Regions from separate parts of the Photobacterium sp. J15 genome, predicted to be linked through region 1. Evidence: predicted binding sites of a transcription regulator. Region 1 holds the regulator's gene; each other region holds the start of a gene.
The links. The regulator PurR, encoded in region 1, represses purine synthesis genes. The targets are predictions, from matches to a motif close to TNANGNAAACGTTTNCNTNA.
Positions count from the first base shown of each region.

Region 2: glpX (class II fructose-bisphosphatase) is a predicted target of PurR. The motif match lies at 2,564-2,583, and genes of this name have one in related genera.
Region 3: guaB (IMP dehydrogenase) is a predicted target of PurR. The motif match lies at 2,135-2,154, and genes of this name have one in related genera.
Region 4: AACQ93_RS10490 (phosphoribosylaminoimidazolesuccinocarboxamide synthase) is a predicted target of PurR. The motif match lies at 2,550-2,569, and genes of this name have one in related genera.

Region 1 covers NZ_CAWMUI010000001.1:1,532,513-1,536,699, forward strand. The annotation lists gene AACQ93_RS07135 (TfoX/Sxy family DNA transformation protein) at 232-822, opposite strand; cyclic di-GMP riboswitch class I at 958-1,060, opposite strand; gene purR (HTH-type transcriptional repressor PurR) at 1,277-2,284, opposite strand; gene hutZ (heme utilization protein HutZ) at 2,879-3,436, shown strand; gene AACQ93_RS07150 (hypothetical protein) at 3,639-4,034, shown strand.
Region 2 covers NZ_CAWMUI010000001.1:3,558,564-3,562,750, forward strand. The annotation lists gene AACQ93_RS15970 (MIP/aquaporin family protein) at 53-895, shown strand; gene glpK (glycerol kinase GlpK) at 945-2,462, shown strand; gene glpX (class II fructose-bisphosphatase) at 2,646-3,653, shown strand; gene AACQ93_RS15985 (helix-turn-helix transcriptional regulator) at 3,828-4,187, shown strand, end outside.
Region 3 covers NZ_CAWMUI010000001.1:3,011,697-3,015,883, reverse strand. The annotation lists gene AACQ93_RS13535 (ABC transporter ATP-binding protein) at 1-486, shown strand, start outside; gene xseA (exodeoxyribonuclease VII large subunit) at 610-1,959, opposite strand; gene guaB (IMP dehydrogenase) at 2,221-3,684, shown strand; gene guaA (glutamine-hydrolyzing GMP synthase) at 3,798-4,187, shown strand, end outside.
Region 4 covers NZ_CAWMUI010000001.1:2,298,930-2,303,116, reverse strand. The annotation lists gene AACQ93_RS10495 (methyl-accepting chemotaxis protein) at 1-1,018, opposite strand, end outside; gene AACQ93_RS10490 (phosphoribosylaminoimidazolesuccinocarboxamide synthase) at 1,311-2,414, opposite strand; gene AACQ93_RS10485 (ATP-dependent helicase) at 2,682-4,187, shown strand, end outside.

The DNA of each region.
Region 1 (4,187 bases):
TCAATTTTACTAATCGGAGGAGTTAAAAAAAGAGTGTTGATGATTTTATGAACAGCTTTGTGAGAAGTGTCAATTTTTCACTCGTATTGACAAAAAATTGTCAATTAACGACTAAATAATTTAATTAAGCAATTATTTTTATATGCTACAAGTATTAATTAATCAGGTTGGGTATAAGCATAAAAAATAAGAGGTGACATGCACCTCTTATTATATTTTGCTTATCTGAATTTAATTCAGTTGTGACAGAAGCTCTGTACGTCGCTGTTGTGGAATTACAGACCAGTGCGTACCACTTACAGCACCTTCTAATGCCCACAGAAGCTCGATATTAACTGTATCTTTGTGTGTCTCCTGCAATGCTCTGTAAGCATTTAGGGAGCCCGCTTCATACAGTTCTTCAACTGTGCTTATGCCAGCTTTCTTAAGCATTCGCTCGTTGGCAAGGCGAAGGTTTGGCAGATCTTTAATACGGTTCGGTCCGCTTTTGCTTTTGGTTTCCTTATCCTGTTTGGCCGCCTCCAGAGCTCGTTCAGCTTTGCTGACAATTCTTTGAGGCTCATTCCACCATTCTTCAGGAATAGCATATTGCTTAGTTACAACAGGGAAGCCACGTTTTTTATAAACGTAAGGTTCCAGACCTGCTTTCTTATATTCTTCTTCGTTGTCGGCATTAGCACGTAAATGCAATTTGTCATTTACTACAAGCGCAAACATTGTTTCGCCTGAAAATATGCCAAAACCGCCAAACATTGAACGAGATTTAATATTCTCGAAACAATTAAATAATCTTAATGATTCTTTAAGTACTGGTTTGTCCATGCGTCTTCTCGGTGATAAATATTGTGAAATATCTTCGAGTCACCTAAAACAAGAGCGAGGATTCAGAATAGCAAAATTTACAAAAAGACTATGTCAGCGATAAGTTAAAGTCTGACATAGCCATTTGCTACATCCATCGGCAACCCCGCTACCATAAGTGACATAGTTCATAAAACTAAACACTTTTAGGCCGGAAGCTTTGCGTCCCAATCTTTCGAATGGTTTGCCTTGTTCGTGACGCTATTAATATATCTTAAGTTATGATTTTTGACCTTGCTCCCATTTTTAAAAGTGTGATCTTGGTCCAATAAATTAGTTCGTTTTTTGGGCTCTCGACGCATTTTTCATATCGATTGTTCATATTGAATACTATTTTTTTCACGGATGAAAAAAAAACCGGCGAGTTGCCTCACCGGTTTTATGTGTCAATGTCGACGCAGATTGCAATTACGATTTATGCATTAAGATTCTTAACAGAATTGCGAACCACCAGTTCAGGTGCCATTTCAAAAATCTGATGCTCGTGTTTTTTGTCTTTAACACGTGCAAGTAAGATCTCGATCGCCGTTTGACCCAATCTGCGCTTTGGCTGGTGAATTGTAGTCAGAGGGGGCGAGAAGTAAGGCGCCAAATCGATGTTATCGTACCCGATGATAGAAATATCATCAGGAACACGGATACCAGCCTGTTCAAACGTACTGATCAAGCCCATTGCCATGATGTCGTTAAAACAGAAGATGGCGGTAGGGCGATCTTTCATTTCAATAAAGCGCTTCGCCGCAACAACAGCAGACTCACATTCGAAGTCCCCTTCAAGCAGCCAGTCTTCATTTACGTCCAGCTCAGCTTCCTTCATGGCTTTGTGGAAACCTTTCAGACGTTCCTGACATGTGAGTTTGTCTGTGTGACCGCTCAGACAGCCAATCTTTGTGTGACCTTGTTCGATGAAGTACTTGGTTGCAACATAGCCGCCAAGTTCTGCGTTGTCCTGAATTTTATCCGTGTGCGGGCTTTCCGGACCCCAATCCATAATCACCATTGGCAGATCTTTTTGACGTTCAAGAAGCTCAAGTAGCTTTTCGTCAAGATCTGAGCACATGACAAGCAGGCCATCGACACGTTTTTCTGCCAACATGCGTAGGTAATCTCGTTGCTTGGAAAGATTACCTTCTGTGTTACAAAGAATCAGTGTGTACCCTTGGCTATAGCAGTACTCTTCAACACCGTGAACGACTTCGGCAAAAAACGGGTTGGTTGATTTGGTTACCAGCATTCCGATGGTACGTGTGGTATTACACTTAAGGCTTCGCGCGACGGCACTTGGCGCGTAGTTCAGTTCTTCAACAGCCTCTAATACCTTTTTTTGTGTAGCTTCTGCTACAAAACGGGTTTTGTTGATCACGTGTGAGACTGTTGTCGTTGAGACTCCAGCTAAACGTGCAACATCTTTAATCGTTGCCATACTTATTCTTCTAATAATTTCAGGTCAGAGGTCCCGACCGTTTCATATTCATTTAAATTGATAGTAACAGACAGCAAAATTGTCTTTGTATTTGGTTGTTCAGGCAATTTTGCTGTTTGTTACTGTCTGTTTTATGAACAAATCATCATGTACAAAAACGCCAAAAAGCCGCTGCAACGAGCGGCCTTGCTTCTCGCGTCTTTAACTGACGTTACATTGTTAATCGCTTGCGTTCACATTCTACTGAGTGTAGCGCACAGTGCAACGTTTCTGTATTCCAAGATCTTAAATCTTGATAGATATCAACAAAGTTAATGCACTTTAAGGGTGTTAAGGTGCATATGATGCGTTATTTGTTTGAGCTATTTGATAGTGCTGATAACTTTTGGTTATAAAACATGTGCTTTTGTGACATCTGTCTTGGCAATGCGGAATGAGGTGGGATACCTGACTGCTCTCTCTTCAAGAGAAGCGGAAATCCGGGGCTATTATATTGATATGGGTAAAAATGGGAGTAGAGGTTAGAAAAAACGTCTATTCACTAATGCCGTCTTAAAGCATGAAAACAACAATATCCCGGAGAAATACAAGTTAATGAAACAGGTAAAGCAGGTACGCCTTCAAAACCGGCTTGGCCCTGAAATTGCCGAATTTCGAGAGTCGTGCCAGACCCTTCAGCTCGCTACTGTTGATGCAGAAGGCAAACCTAACGTGAGTTACGCGCCCTTTGCCTTGCTGGATGATGGTTATTATGTGCTGATCAGCCAGATTGCTAAACATGCGCGTAATTTGCTCGAGAATCCGCAAGTGTCTTTGATGATGATTGAAGATGAAGGTACGTCGAAAACGATTTATGCCCGTAAACGGCTGACATTTGAAGCGAATGTCTTTGTGGTTGATCGTGAAACCGAACGTTGGCAGGAAGGTATTGCTGCATTGCAAGAGCGTTTTGGTGAAATTGTTGAAGGGCTAAGCGGTCTGGCTGATTTTTCTCTATTCCGCCTGGAGCCGATTCAGGGATTGTTTGTTAAAGGTTTCGGTCAGGCATTTCAGGTTAGCGGTGATGATCTGGTGGACTTTGTTCATTTGCAGGAAGGACATAAGCGTATTGTAGATGGAAGCGAAGTGACAACACCATCAGAAAAGCTGTAACAGCAGTTCGTATCTTAATGTAAGTTGCAACGTAAATAGTGATTTAAGGCCTGAATGAATATCAGGCCTTTGTTCGTTTAGGTCGTTATAACGGACAATCGCGGAATCGCTTGATCCGGATCATCGTAAGCAGAAGGCTTTCTTGAAGGGGGAAAATTTCGTGTGATAATTGTCATATTGATAACAATATCGGATTTAATTTATGTCCAATAAGAATACGAAAGGTGTACGTTTTGCCTACGTTGCCAGCTTCCTGACCCCGTTTACGTTAATGATTTCTGGTATTTTTGCAGTGCTTTATTCCGCGTACCAAATGAATAAAGGTACAGATGAGCTGAGTTACAGCCACTACTACACAATTATTCGTACTTTCTTTTTGTTTTTTACCTTCTTTGTTGTGTTGGGCGTAACAGCCGCGACCATGAGTGGGATGGTGGCCGGTGCCGGTTACTGGGTACACAGCTCGCTGCTGGACAAGTTGTTGCAGGCAATTCCGGTTGCAGGTTTAATCATAGCAGCGCTTGCCATTCTGAAGTGGTTTTTCCAGCATATTAAAGGTATGAAGCTACTGAGCCAGAATAAGGCAATCGAGTTGTAAAAATCGAAGCGAATCATAACTAATATATAACCGAAGCCCTATGGCTTCGGTTTTTTTATGCCTGAATTAGAGTGAATTTAAAGCTTCTATAGACGGTGTTAAATGTATTAATCAATGACTTTTTATATTTAATTTATTGATTCTTTCAATTTA
Region 2 (4,187 bases), 2.0 Mb from region 1:
ATAAAAACAAAATAAGTAGTACCCCTACAACATTCGACAAAAGGACTGAAAGATGACTACACCAAAACAACATACGTTGCTTGGCGAATGCATCGCTGAGTTTATAGGCACTGGGCTGCTGATATTCTTCGGTGTGGGCTGTGTCGCAGCTCTGGTACTGACCGGCGCCAATTTTGGCCAGTGGGAAATCAGTATCGTTTGGGGCCTCGGCGTAGCAATTGCCATTTACTGTACAGTTGGTATTTCCGGCGCCCATATTAACCCGGCGGTGACCATAGCCCTGGCTCTGTTCCATGGTTTCGACAAACGAAAAGTCGCTCCCTACATCATTGCCCAGATGCTTGGTGCCTTCTTTACTGCAGCGCTGGTCTACAGCCTGTACAGCAACCTTTTTACCGAGTATGAAGCCGCTAACCAAATTGTCCGTGGTACTGAAGCCAGCCTGGCAAGCGCAGGTATCTTCTCCACTTATCCAAATGCAGCCCTGTCTTTCGGCGGTGCCTTCGCTGTGGAATTCGTGATCACCGCGGTACTGATGTTCGGCATTCTGGCCATTACTGATGATAAAAACGGCGCACCAAACCGTGCGATGGGTCCATTACTGATTGGTATCCTGATTGCGGTTATCGGCGGCTCGCTTGGCCCACTAACCGGCTTTGCCATGAACCCTGCCCGTGACTTTGGTCCTAAATTCTTTGCCTTCCTGGCTGGCTGGGGCGATATGGCGCTAACCGGTGGTAAAGATATTCCTTATATGTTTGTACCTTTGCTGGCACCAGTCTTCGGTGCGTGCTTCGGCGGCTGGCTGTATCCAAAAGCTATCGGTGCCTTCCTGCCTGGCAATGCTGAAGCAAAACAAGAAACAGCTGAAGAAACTGAAGCAGCCAAAGCATAACGTACGTTCTACTACCCTTATCCAATAACGAATAACCGAGGAAACCATCATGACAACTGAGCAAAAATACATTGTTGCACTTGATCAAGGCACAACAAGCTCACGTGCCGTTGTGCTGGATCACAACGCGAACATTGTGTGCACGTCACAACGTGAATTTACTCAGATCTATCCGAAAGCAGGATGGGTTGAACATGATCCTCTGGAAATCTACGCGACTCAGAGCTCAACCTTGGTTGAAGCTTTGGCGAAAGCCGGCATCCGCTCCGATCAGGTTGCCGGTATCGGTATTACCAACCAGCGTGAAACCACCATTGTGTGGAACAAAAATACCGGTAAGCCGGTTTATAACGCGATTGTATGGCAATGCCGTCGCACCGCAGATATCTGTGAGAAACTAAAACAAGAAGGTCTGACCGACTACATCCGTGAAAACACCGGTCTGGTTGTTGACCCGTACTTCTCCGGTACCAAGATCAAGTGGATCCTGGACAATGTAGAAGGTGCCCGTGAAGAAGCCGAAGCTGGTAACCTGCTGTTCGGTACCGTTGATACCTGGCTGATCTGGAAGATGACCCAGGGACGTGTCCACGTAACTGACTACACCAACGCATCCCGTACTATGGTATTCAACATCAATACCATGCAGTGGGATGAAAAACTGCTGAAAGCACTCGATATCCCGCTATCCATGATGCCGGAAGTCAAGCCTTCATCAGAAGTTTACGGCCAAACCAACATCGGTGGTAAAGGCGGTACCCGTATTCCAATCGCCGGTATTGCCGGTGACCAACAAGCAGCCCTGTTCGGCCAGATGTGTGTCGAAGCCGGCCAGGCGAAAAACACCTACGGTACTGGCTGCTTCCTGCTAATGAATACCGGTAAGGAAAAAGTCACCTCAAATAACGGCCTGCTCACAACACTGGCCTGCGGTCCTCAGGGTGATGTGGCTTATGCGCTGGAAGGGGCGGTCTTTATGGGCGGTGCTTCCATCCAGTGGCTGCGTGATGAAGTGAAACTGTTAGATGACGCCAAAGACTCTGAATACTTTGCAGAGAAAGTCGGCAGTGCTAATGGTGTTTATGTCGTACCTGCCTTCACTGGCCTGGGGGCCCCGTACTGGGATCCGTATGCCCGTGGTGCTGTTGTCGGCCTAACCCGCGGTGTTAACGCCAACCACATTATCCGCGCAACACTGGAAAGTGTGGCCTACCAGACCCGCGATGTACTAGATGCCATGCAGGCAGATTCCGACATTAGGCTGGCTTCACTGCGTGTTGACGGCGGTGCTGTAGCCAACAACTTCCTGATGCAATTCCAGTCTGACATCCTGGCAACAGAAGTTCACCGTCCGGTTGTCACTGAAGTTACCGCATTGGGTGCCGGCTATCTGGCAGGCCTGGCCGTGGGCTTCTGGAACAGTATTGACGAGCTGAAAGACAAGGCGGTACTGGATCGCCGATTCACCCCTTGCGATGACGATAAAAAACGCGAGCGCCGTTATAAAGGCTGGAAGCGTGCTGTTGAATGTGCCAAAGGCTGGGCTGTAGAAGACGAAGATATCTGATATCTCGCCCACTCAACATAACTTAACCAAGGCCTGCTGATGCAGGCCTTTTCTTTTCCAGCCGCTTCACAATCAACTTCCTTTAGATTCAAAAACAAATTTTACGCAAACGATTACTCCGAGCTGTGTTAGAATCGCCGCCAGAATTTATAGCCCACACAGATTTCATTTTCCGGAGTAATCATGAAACGCGATTTAGCAATGGCATTTTCCCGTGTCACTGAAGGTGCAGCACTGGCTGGCTACAAATGGCTTGGCCGCGGCGACAAAAACGCAGCAGACGGCGCAGCCGTTGAAGTTATGCGCACCCTTCTGAACCAGACAGAAATTGAAGGGGAAATTGTGATTGGCGAAGGCGAAATTGATGAAGCGCCTATGCTGTATATCGGCGAGCAGGTAGGTACCGGTGGCGACGCGGTAGATATCGCTGTAGACCCGATCGAAGGTACCCGCATGACTGCAATGGGCCAGAACAATGCCCTGGCTGTACTGGCTGCCGGTGAAAAAGGTTCATTCCTGAAAGCTCCGGACATGTACATGGAAAAACTGGTTGTCGGCCCGGGAGCTAAAGGTTGCATCGACCTGAGCCTGCCGCTAACGGAAAACCTTGAACGCATTGCAACAGCACTGGGTAAATCCCTGAATGAATTAGTAGTCACTACCCTGGCAAAACCTCGCCACGATGAAGTAATTGCTAAAATGCAGGCGATGGGCGTACGTGTTTATGCTTTCCCGGACGGTGATGTTGCCGCTTCTATCCTGACTTGTATGCCAGACAGCGAAGTCGATGTCATGTACTGCATTGGCGGAGCCCCGGAAGGTGTCGTTTCTGCTGCGGCTATCCGTGCCCTGGGCGGTGACATGCACGGTCGCCTGCTACCACGCCATCAAGTAAAAGGTGACACCGAAGAGAACCGCGAGCTGGGTCAGGTAGAAATCGACCGCTGCCATGAAATGGGTATTGAGCCAAATACCGTGCTGCGTATGGAAGACATGGCACAAAGCGACAACGTGATCTTTGCCGGCACCGGTATCACTAAAGGTGATCTGCTAGACGGTATCAGCCGCCAGGGCAATATCGCGACCACAGAAACCCTGCTTATCCGTGGTAAATGCCGCACTATCCGTCGTATCAAATCAACACACTACCTGGATCGCAAAGACGACGCGATCAAAGAACACATCCTGTAACCTTACTCGTTGCAGAGACTTTCAAAGCGCGCCCGTCCGGCGCGCTTTTTTCTTTCTCATCCCTGATTCTGAGTTGTCTTATTTCCCCCACCAGCAACAATTAGTTAGTAAAGTTGTTGCTTTATAATTTTTGCTGACTACATAATAGAATTGATGAAGAAAAAAGCAGCAACTATGAAGACCATCGACAAAATACTCTACCGCATCAAGCGAGAAGGAGCGGTGACCGCCAAGGTGCTGGCTGAGGAGTTCAAGCTCACCACCATGGGCGTACGCCAGCATCTGCAAGCACTGGAAGATGAAGGCCTAGTCGATTATGAAGATATCAGGGCCAAAGTCGGCAGGCCAACCAGGCACTGGAACCTGACTGGCAAAGGGCACCGCCGGTTTGCTGACCGCCACGGTGAATTTATTATTCAAATGCTTGATTCTGTTGAGGAGCTCTTTGGCTCCGACGGCTTAAACCAGGTGGTTGAACGCCGGGAGAATCAAACCTTTGAACAATACCAAAAAGCATTAGCCAACTGCGCTGAT
Region 3 (4,187 bases), 1.5 Mb from region 1:
TTGTCACCGAGAATGACCATCGGTGAAATCATCACAGAGCCGCTGACGGTTTTTTCTGAGCTGACTAAGCAGGAAAGAATGCAGCGTGCCCGTAAGGCGCTGGAAGAGGTACGCTTGGATCCGGGCTGTATCAATCGCTATCCCCATGAATTTTCCGGCGGTCAGCGCCAGCGGATTGCTATTGCAAGGGCGCTGATTTTAGAGCCTAAGTTTATTTTGCTGGATGAGCCGACATCTGCGCTCGACCGTTCAGTGCAGCAGACTGTGCTTGAGCTTCTGAAAGATATTCAACAGCGGCACAATATTGCCTACCTCTTTATCAGCCATGATCTCTCGGTTATCCGGGCTATTTCAGATGAAGTTATCGTGATGCAAAAAGGGGAAGTGGTGGAGCGGGGCACCGCAGAGCAGATTTTCGAAGCCCCACAGCAAGCATATACCCGCCGTTTGATTGATGCCTGTATGCTGGTGGATGAAGTCGCATGATAGTTGTTAATTTTTTAGCGTAGTAAAGACAAAAAAGGACCATAAAAAACGCCGCATTTAGATGCGGCGTTTTTTTATGTCTACAAGAATGTTTTGCTCCTGTTTCGGAAGCTTATTCTGAGCTTACTTTTGGACAACAGAACGAATCTCTCCGTCAGCAACTGTGGTATGCAGGGTATCGCCTGCCTGTACCTGTTCGGTTTTGCGGATCACCTTGCCTTTGGCGTCGCGGGTGATGGAGTAACCGCGCCCCAAGGTCGCCAGCGGGCTGACGGTTTCCAGCTTTTCTGCTGCCATTGCTAACTTATGGTTTGCATTTAGCAGGCGGCGATCCATGGCATCTAATAAGCGGTGCCTGGTCTGTTCTAAACGGTTACTCTGCTGTTTAAGCATGTGTGCAGGGGAGTGCAAAGCCAGCTTGTATTCGGCATGGCTGATGTGTTGCTGGTGGCCACTGATCAGCTGACGCATCGCCCGCTCCATACGGCTTGAAAGCTCATCCAGCAGTTGCTGTTGCTGGTTCAGTCGAACTTGCGGATGCTGGCGATCCAATCTGTGCTGGAGGTTGACGATTCTTGCCTGCTGTCCGGAAATATAATGACGGATTGCATGGCGAAGCTGCTGAGTCTTTTGGTTGATTTTCTGGGTCTGATGAGTCATATCGCGGCTGATCAGCTCTGCCGCCGCAGACGGTGTCGGTGCCCGGACATCAGCAACAAAATCGGCAATAGTAACATCTACTTCGTGGCCAACAGCACTGACAATCGGGATCTGGCTGGCGGCAATGGTACGCGCCACAATCTCTTCATTGAATGCCCATAAATCTTCCAGCGAACCACCGCCACGACCGACAATCAGAACATCACACTCTTGTCGGGAATTAGCCCGACCGATAGCCTGAGCAATCGAGATCGCAGCGCCTTCTCCCTGCACCGTAGTCGGATAGATAACGACAGGCAGGCCGGGATCTCGGCGTTGAAGTACATTCAGGATATCGTGCAGCGCAGCTCCGGTTTTTGAGGTAACAATACCGACACGTTTAGGTTGATCCGGCAAAGGTTTTTTCAGCGACTGGGCAAACAGCCCTTCGGCTGCCAGCGACATTTTCAGTTGTTCAAACTGCTGCTGGAGACGACCGTCACCTTCCGGCTGCATGCTCTCAATGATTAACTGATAGTCACCGCGCGGCTCATATAGCGACAGGCGAGCTTTGACCAGAACCTGAGTGCCGTTACTTGGTTTGAAGGTGACCCGGCGGTTATTACCACGGAACATGGCGCACTTAACCTGGGCTCGGGAATCTTTCAGGGTGAAATACCAGTGGCCGGATACCGGCATCGACAGGTTAGACAGTTCACCGACCAGCCAGACGACACCCATTTCGTTTTCAAGGATGAGACGAACCTGAGCATTAAGACTGGAAACTGTATAGATGCGATCGTTAGATTGAGTTTGTTGGGCAAACATGGTCACGAGGCTGGACACCTGCTGTAGAGAGGTTAAGTAGTGCACGGAAATGTAACGAAAAATCACCAGGCAGATCTATGGACAGATCTTGACCGTAATTGAAAGACCGCAGCACCGGAAACTTAACCGAAATATATTACAGATCAACAAAAAAATGTCAATAAAAAAATTTAAAAAATTACTAGCCAAACGATTGCACTATACGTATAATTCGTCCGCAATATTTTATCCTTCTTTAAAAACCTCTACTTGGTGTGAGATATTGCAATGTTACGAATCAAACAAGAAGCTTTGACTTTCGATGATGTCCTGCTGGTTCCAGCCCACTCAACTGTACTGCCTAACACTGCCGATCTGCGCACCCGTTTGACGAAAGAAATTTCGCTGAACATTCCTATGCTTTCAGCGTCTATGGATACCGTCACAGAAGGTCGCCTGGCTATCGCCCTTGCTCAGGAAGGCGGTATTGGCTTTATTCACAAGAATATGTCGATTGAGAAGCAGGCTAACGAAGTTCGTATGGTTAAGAAGTTCGAAGCCGGTGTGGTTTCTGAACCTGTTACGGTTAAGCCATACAACACAATTGAAGATGTGAAACGCCTGACTGCCGAAAATGGTTTTGCCGGCTATCCGGTTGTTTCTGACAACAACGAGTTGGTAGGTATTATTACCGGCCGTGATGTTCGCTTTGTTACTGACCTTTCCCTGAAAGTAGAAGAAGTGATGACACCGAAAGACAAGCTGGCTTCAGCGAAAGAAGGTGCATCACGTGAAGAAGTTGAAGCTATCATGCAAAAACACCGTGTAGAAAAGGTGTTGCTTGTTAATGATGAATTCCAGCTACGCGGCATGATCACTGCTAAAGATTTCCAGAAAGCAGAACGTAAACCTAATGCATGTAAAGACGAGTTCGGTCGTCTGCGTGTAGGTGCTGCAGTTGGTGCCGGTGCCGGTAACGAAGAGCGTGTTAAGGCGCTGGTTGAAGCGGGCGTAGACGTTCTGTTGATTGACTCTTCACACGGCCACTCCGAAGGTGTGCTGCAGCGCATCCGCGAAACTCGTGAAGCATACCCTGATCTGCAAATCGTTGGTGGTAACGTAGCGACAGCTGAAGGTGCCCGTGCACTGATTGAAGCTGGTGTAAGTGCAGTTAAAGTGGGTATCGGTCCTGGTTCTATCTGTACTACTCGTATCGTAACCGGTGTTGGTGTACCTCAGGTTACCGCTATCGCTGAAGCGGCATCAGTGGCTGACCAGTACGGTATTCCTGTTATTGCAGACGGTGGTATCCGTTTCTCTGGCGACATGTGTAAAGCGATTGCAGCCGGTGCATCATGTGTAATGGTTGGTTCTATGTTCGCAGGTACTGAAGAAGCACCGGGTGAAGTTGAACTTTACCAAGGCCGTGCTTACAAGTCATACCGTGGTATGGGTTCACTGGGCGCGATGTCAAAAGGTTCTTCTGACCGTTACTTCCAGTCTGATAACGCTGCTGACAAGCTGGTACCTGAAGGTATCGAAGGCCGTGTTGCTTATAAAGGCCACATGAAAGAAATCGTTCACCAGCAAATGGGCGGCCTGCGTTCAAGCATGGGTCTGACTGGCTCGGCGACAATTGAAGATATGCGTACTAAAGCAGAATTCGTTCGTATCTCCGGTGCAGGTATGAAAGAGTCGCATGTCCACGACGTAACCATCACTAAAGAAGCACCTAACTACCGTCTGGGCTAATTTTCACCAGCCGGATAAGTGATGGGCGAAAACGTTTGCCTAAATAAAAAAACTGTATAAGATCGGGGGCGATTTTAGCCCCCTCATTTCAATAAGTTTGAGACCGCTCGATAATGACCACGACCACAAATATTCATGACCAACGTATCCTGATCCTGGACTTTGGATCTCAGTACACGCAGTTAATCGCACGCCGTATTCGTGAAATTGGTGTTTACTGTGAGCTGTGGAGTTGGGATGTGGATGAAGCTGACATCCGCGATTTCAATCCAAACGGTATTATTCTTTCTGGTGGTCCGGAGAGCGTAACGGAAGAAGGTTCACCTCGTGCTCCACAATATGTGTTTGAAGCTGGTGTTCCTGTATTTGGTGTTTGCTACGGCATGCAGACTATGGCTGAGCAGCTGGGCGGTAAGGTAGCAGGTTCGACTGAACGTGAATTTGGCTACGCTCAGGTGAAAGTGGTTGAGCCAACTGATTTCTTTAAGAACATTGAAGATGCT
Region 4 (4,187 bases), 770 kb from region 1:
GCTTTTCGGTGAAGGCATTAAAGCCTTTTGCAAGCTCGGCAAACTCAGGATCGGTATTGGTATCAAGACGACGAGTCAGATCCCCTTGTCCTGATGCTACATCCTGAATAGCAATATTCAGGTCCTGAAGTGGACGCATCAGTACTTTGATCAGAAGCAGCAGAGCAATAATACCGGCAATCAGAGCAACAATTGAGTAGATGATGGAATCATTTTTCAGCTCATTGACAGCGGCAAAGGCTTTGTTTTCATCAAGGATGGCACCGATATACCAGTCTTGCCCCTTAATTTTTGTGAACGAGATTTTTACGGTATCGCCGTCTAGTTCAGAGGTTGCCACCTTGTCTGAAATTGGCAGGTTACCGAGGAAGTCTGCCATTGGTTTGCCGTTAAGCTCTTTATCAGGGTGCGCAATGACAGTTCCGTCTTCGGCAACGATAAAGAGGTAACCGGCATCAAACAGCGATACCTGATTTACCAGCGTTGCCAGGCCGCCCAGGCTCATGTCAAAGAAGATGGCACCGGTAAACTCACCATTTTTAAACAGTGGTGTCGCAATGGAGACAAGAATCTCTTTGGTGACAGAGTCTGCATAAGGGGCGGTGATGATCAGTTTTTTCGCCTGTTTGGTGTCTTTGTACCACGGGCGAGCGCGCGGATCCCAGCTGGCACCCGGTTGCCATGTCGGATCGTTACTGGTGTGTCTGCCGTCTTTTTCAAAACCGACCCCCGTCAGCAAGAAGGCTTCTTTAAGCGGTGTTTGTCTGATTACGGTGTTAATACTGTTCACCGATAAGTCTTCTTCAACCAGGCTGGTGGCGTAGGTGGCGAGAGAAGTACGGCTGTTTATTTCCGCGGTGATGGTATTGCTCATGCCAGAGACGATTTCATCAATGCTCTGGATCACCAGCGACTGAATTTGGGATTTAGTATTGAAATACTGATTTGCAGATAACAGCGACAAAGCAGCAAGCAGTATTGCCGACGATGTTGCTACAATTTTGTGACTGAACTTCATGGATTGAAACCTCAACGAGCACACGAATAGTAGTAATTGTCCTGGTCATTTTGTCGGCATGCTGAGGGATTTGTTAATACCGTTCTGAGCACTTTGTGATCAAAAATTGAATATTTTTGTCTCAATGTTATAAACGTTCGTTTTTTAATCTATAGGCGATATTTTCATCTTATACATTCGGTGTGATATTCGCTTATAAATGCGATTGCGCAGAAATTGTTTTAGAGAGCCCAAAAGAAAAGGCAGCACATGAGAGGCTGCCTTCAGTCATAAGATTTAATCGTGAATCAGGTTAATCAATTAAACCGTACCCGTCGCGGAGCACGTCGATGATTTCCTGTTTAGGATTTTCACTGAGAACAATCTTTTCACCAGTGATCTTCTCGGCAATGCCAGTGTAGACTTTCGATACTTCCATTAAAGCTTCTACTGGTAGTGCGTTATCACGAGCAAGGGCGAAGCGTTCTTCCATACGGTCTTTGTTCAGCAGAATATCCGGATCCGGGAAGTGGCTTAGTAGCATCTGGCGGAAGCCTTCTTTCGAGTTTTCCACTATGTTGCCTTCGCGGTAGGCTGCCGCGTCCCAGATGCGTGATGAATCCGGTGTACCGACTTCATCCATATAGATAAGCTTTTCATTACCTTCGGCATCAGAAACGTAACCAAACTCGAATTTTGTATCGACAAAGATCTGGTCAAGTTTTGCCAGCGCTTCACTGATCACATTGAAGCCTTGTTTCAATAAAGTCTCGTAACGTTCAATATCTTCTGCAGAGTTGAAGTTAAATGCGGCAAAATTGTCTTCCAAATCTTTGCGGCTCACGTTGACATCATCAACCGCAGGAACGCCCGGGATGCCTTCCAGAATACCTTTCGTAGACGGGGTGATAAGTTGTTCCGGTAGCTTCTGATCTTTTTCTAAGCCATCAGGAAGTGTAATACCACAGAATTCGCGTTCGCCGTTGGTATATGCGCGCCACATTGAGCCGGTAATATACTGGCGGCAAATCGCTTCAACTTTAACCGGTTTGGCTTTCTGGACGATCCAGACGAAAGGATGGGGAATGTCGAGGATATGGCTGTCTGCCAGACCATTTTCACGGAACAGTTTGAACCAATGATTTGAAATGGCATTCAGGGCTGCACCTTTGCCCGGTACACCTTTGATACCGCCTTCACCGTGCCAGATGCAGTCGAAAGCTGAGATACGGTCACTGATCACCATAATTGCCAGTGGCGCATCCGGTTTTACATTGTAGCCTTTTTCCTTGATCAGACGGCGGCTGTCAGCTTCAGTCAACCAGTACACAGAACGTACCTTACCGCTGTGAACGGGTTGGTCGCTACGGATTGGGAGGTCATCATTTACAGCGAGAACTTGATCAGCAAGGCTCATGGCGAATTCCTATTTCAAAGTGAAGATAAAACCATGCAGACTAAGCTGAAACTGTCGTTAAAAAACCTTGTTAAAAGGCCGCTTAGCCTGTAACTGCGGCAGATGATATCAGAACTGTTTTTCCCTTTCAGCAAGAAAAGCAAACGTTTGCGTAAATATTTTCGGGGAATTGATAACCGCTTCGGAAAACAGTCGATGATTTTACTAAGTCTGGTGCGTTAAGTTATGGCAAGATCGTCCGACTTTCATTCTCTGCCCGGAAACAAAATGACTCAGTACACTCCTGAACAGACCGCATTTATCAATCATCAGGCTGGCAACGGGCTTTGTATTGCCGGTGCCGGTACTGGCAAGACGACAACGCTTGTCGGTCTGATTGAGAAAAAGCTGACTCAGGTTCCGGCGCAGGAAATGCTGGTTATGATGTTTAACCGAGATATCCGTACAGACTTTAAGCAGAAGCTTCAGGAGCGGGGAATCGCGCAGCCGGTGCCTGTGCATACCTTCCATAGCTTCTGTCTGAAGTTGTTGAATCAGACTGGCTACCTGAATGAAACCGGCTACCGGGTTGATTATCAAAGCGGTGAAAGTGATAAAGCGTTGGTGAAAACGGTACTGCGAGAAATTGCTGGTCAGGAGAAGACCTACCAGCGTCAGCAAATGATCAAAGATCCGAAAACCATTGAGCTGTTGCTAAGTTTTATCGGTTTGGTGAAAGCCTACATGCTCTCGCCACGCGAAGTATTTTCGATGTCGGAAATCAGCCGTGACTACCTTTTCATCATTGATGCTTTTGAGCAGTTTGAGACGTTGCGTAAGCAGCAAAAGCTGCTGTTTTTCGATGACTGGCTGGTAGAGTCGGTGAAGTTGCTGGAGTCTTCAGAACTCATTCGTGCGCATTATCATCAGCATTGCAAGCTGGTGGTGGTCGATGAATTTCAGGATATCAATACCGCTCAGTACCGTTTGCTTAAACAGTTGCTTGGCCCGCAGACACAACTATTAGCTGTGGGCGATGTTGACCAGTGTATCTATAAATGGCGGGGTAGTGCGCCGCAGTTCATGCTGAATTTTGAGCAGGATTTTGCCCCGGCGACCACCTATACCTTATCCCATACCTTTCGTTTTGGTCACAGTCTGGCGCTTTCTGCCAGCCACCTGATTGCGAATAACAAGCAGCGATTCAGTGACTTTCTGACGATTTCCGAGCCGGGTGTGTCGGACACCCGTGTTGAGCTGTCGGGCACGCCGCGGCAGGTCGGTGAAATTGCCCAGTCGGTTCAGCGTTATATCAAAGATGGTGGGGACCCGTCAGATGTTGCGATTCTGGTTCGTCGTTGGTCACAGACGCTGCTGTTTGAACTGGCTTTCCTGAGCAAACAATTGCCTTACCAGATGCCGGTGCCGTCGGTGCTGGGTAACAGCCGGGAAGTCAAACTACTGATTGAACTGATGGCGTTAGCGACCGGCCGCTATCAGCAGGCACCACAACAACAAAAGTGCGTATTGCTGTTTAATTTGCTCAGTTTTCCGCACTGTTATGTGCCGAATAAGATCTTACGACCGCTTTGCGATCAGCTTGCCGGGATGGAATCATCTGCCTGGTCGGTATTTATCACCCGCTATGACAAAGCGAACGAATCGCTAAAACTGGACAACCTGATTGAACGGTTGGATCTTCTGGTTCGCCTGCAACGAAAGGGGAGCTTCAAGGCGCTTGAGGTGTTTAATCAGTACCGTAATGAAAGCGGCCTGGATAACTGGATCTGGAAG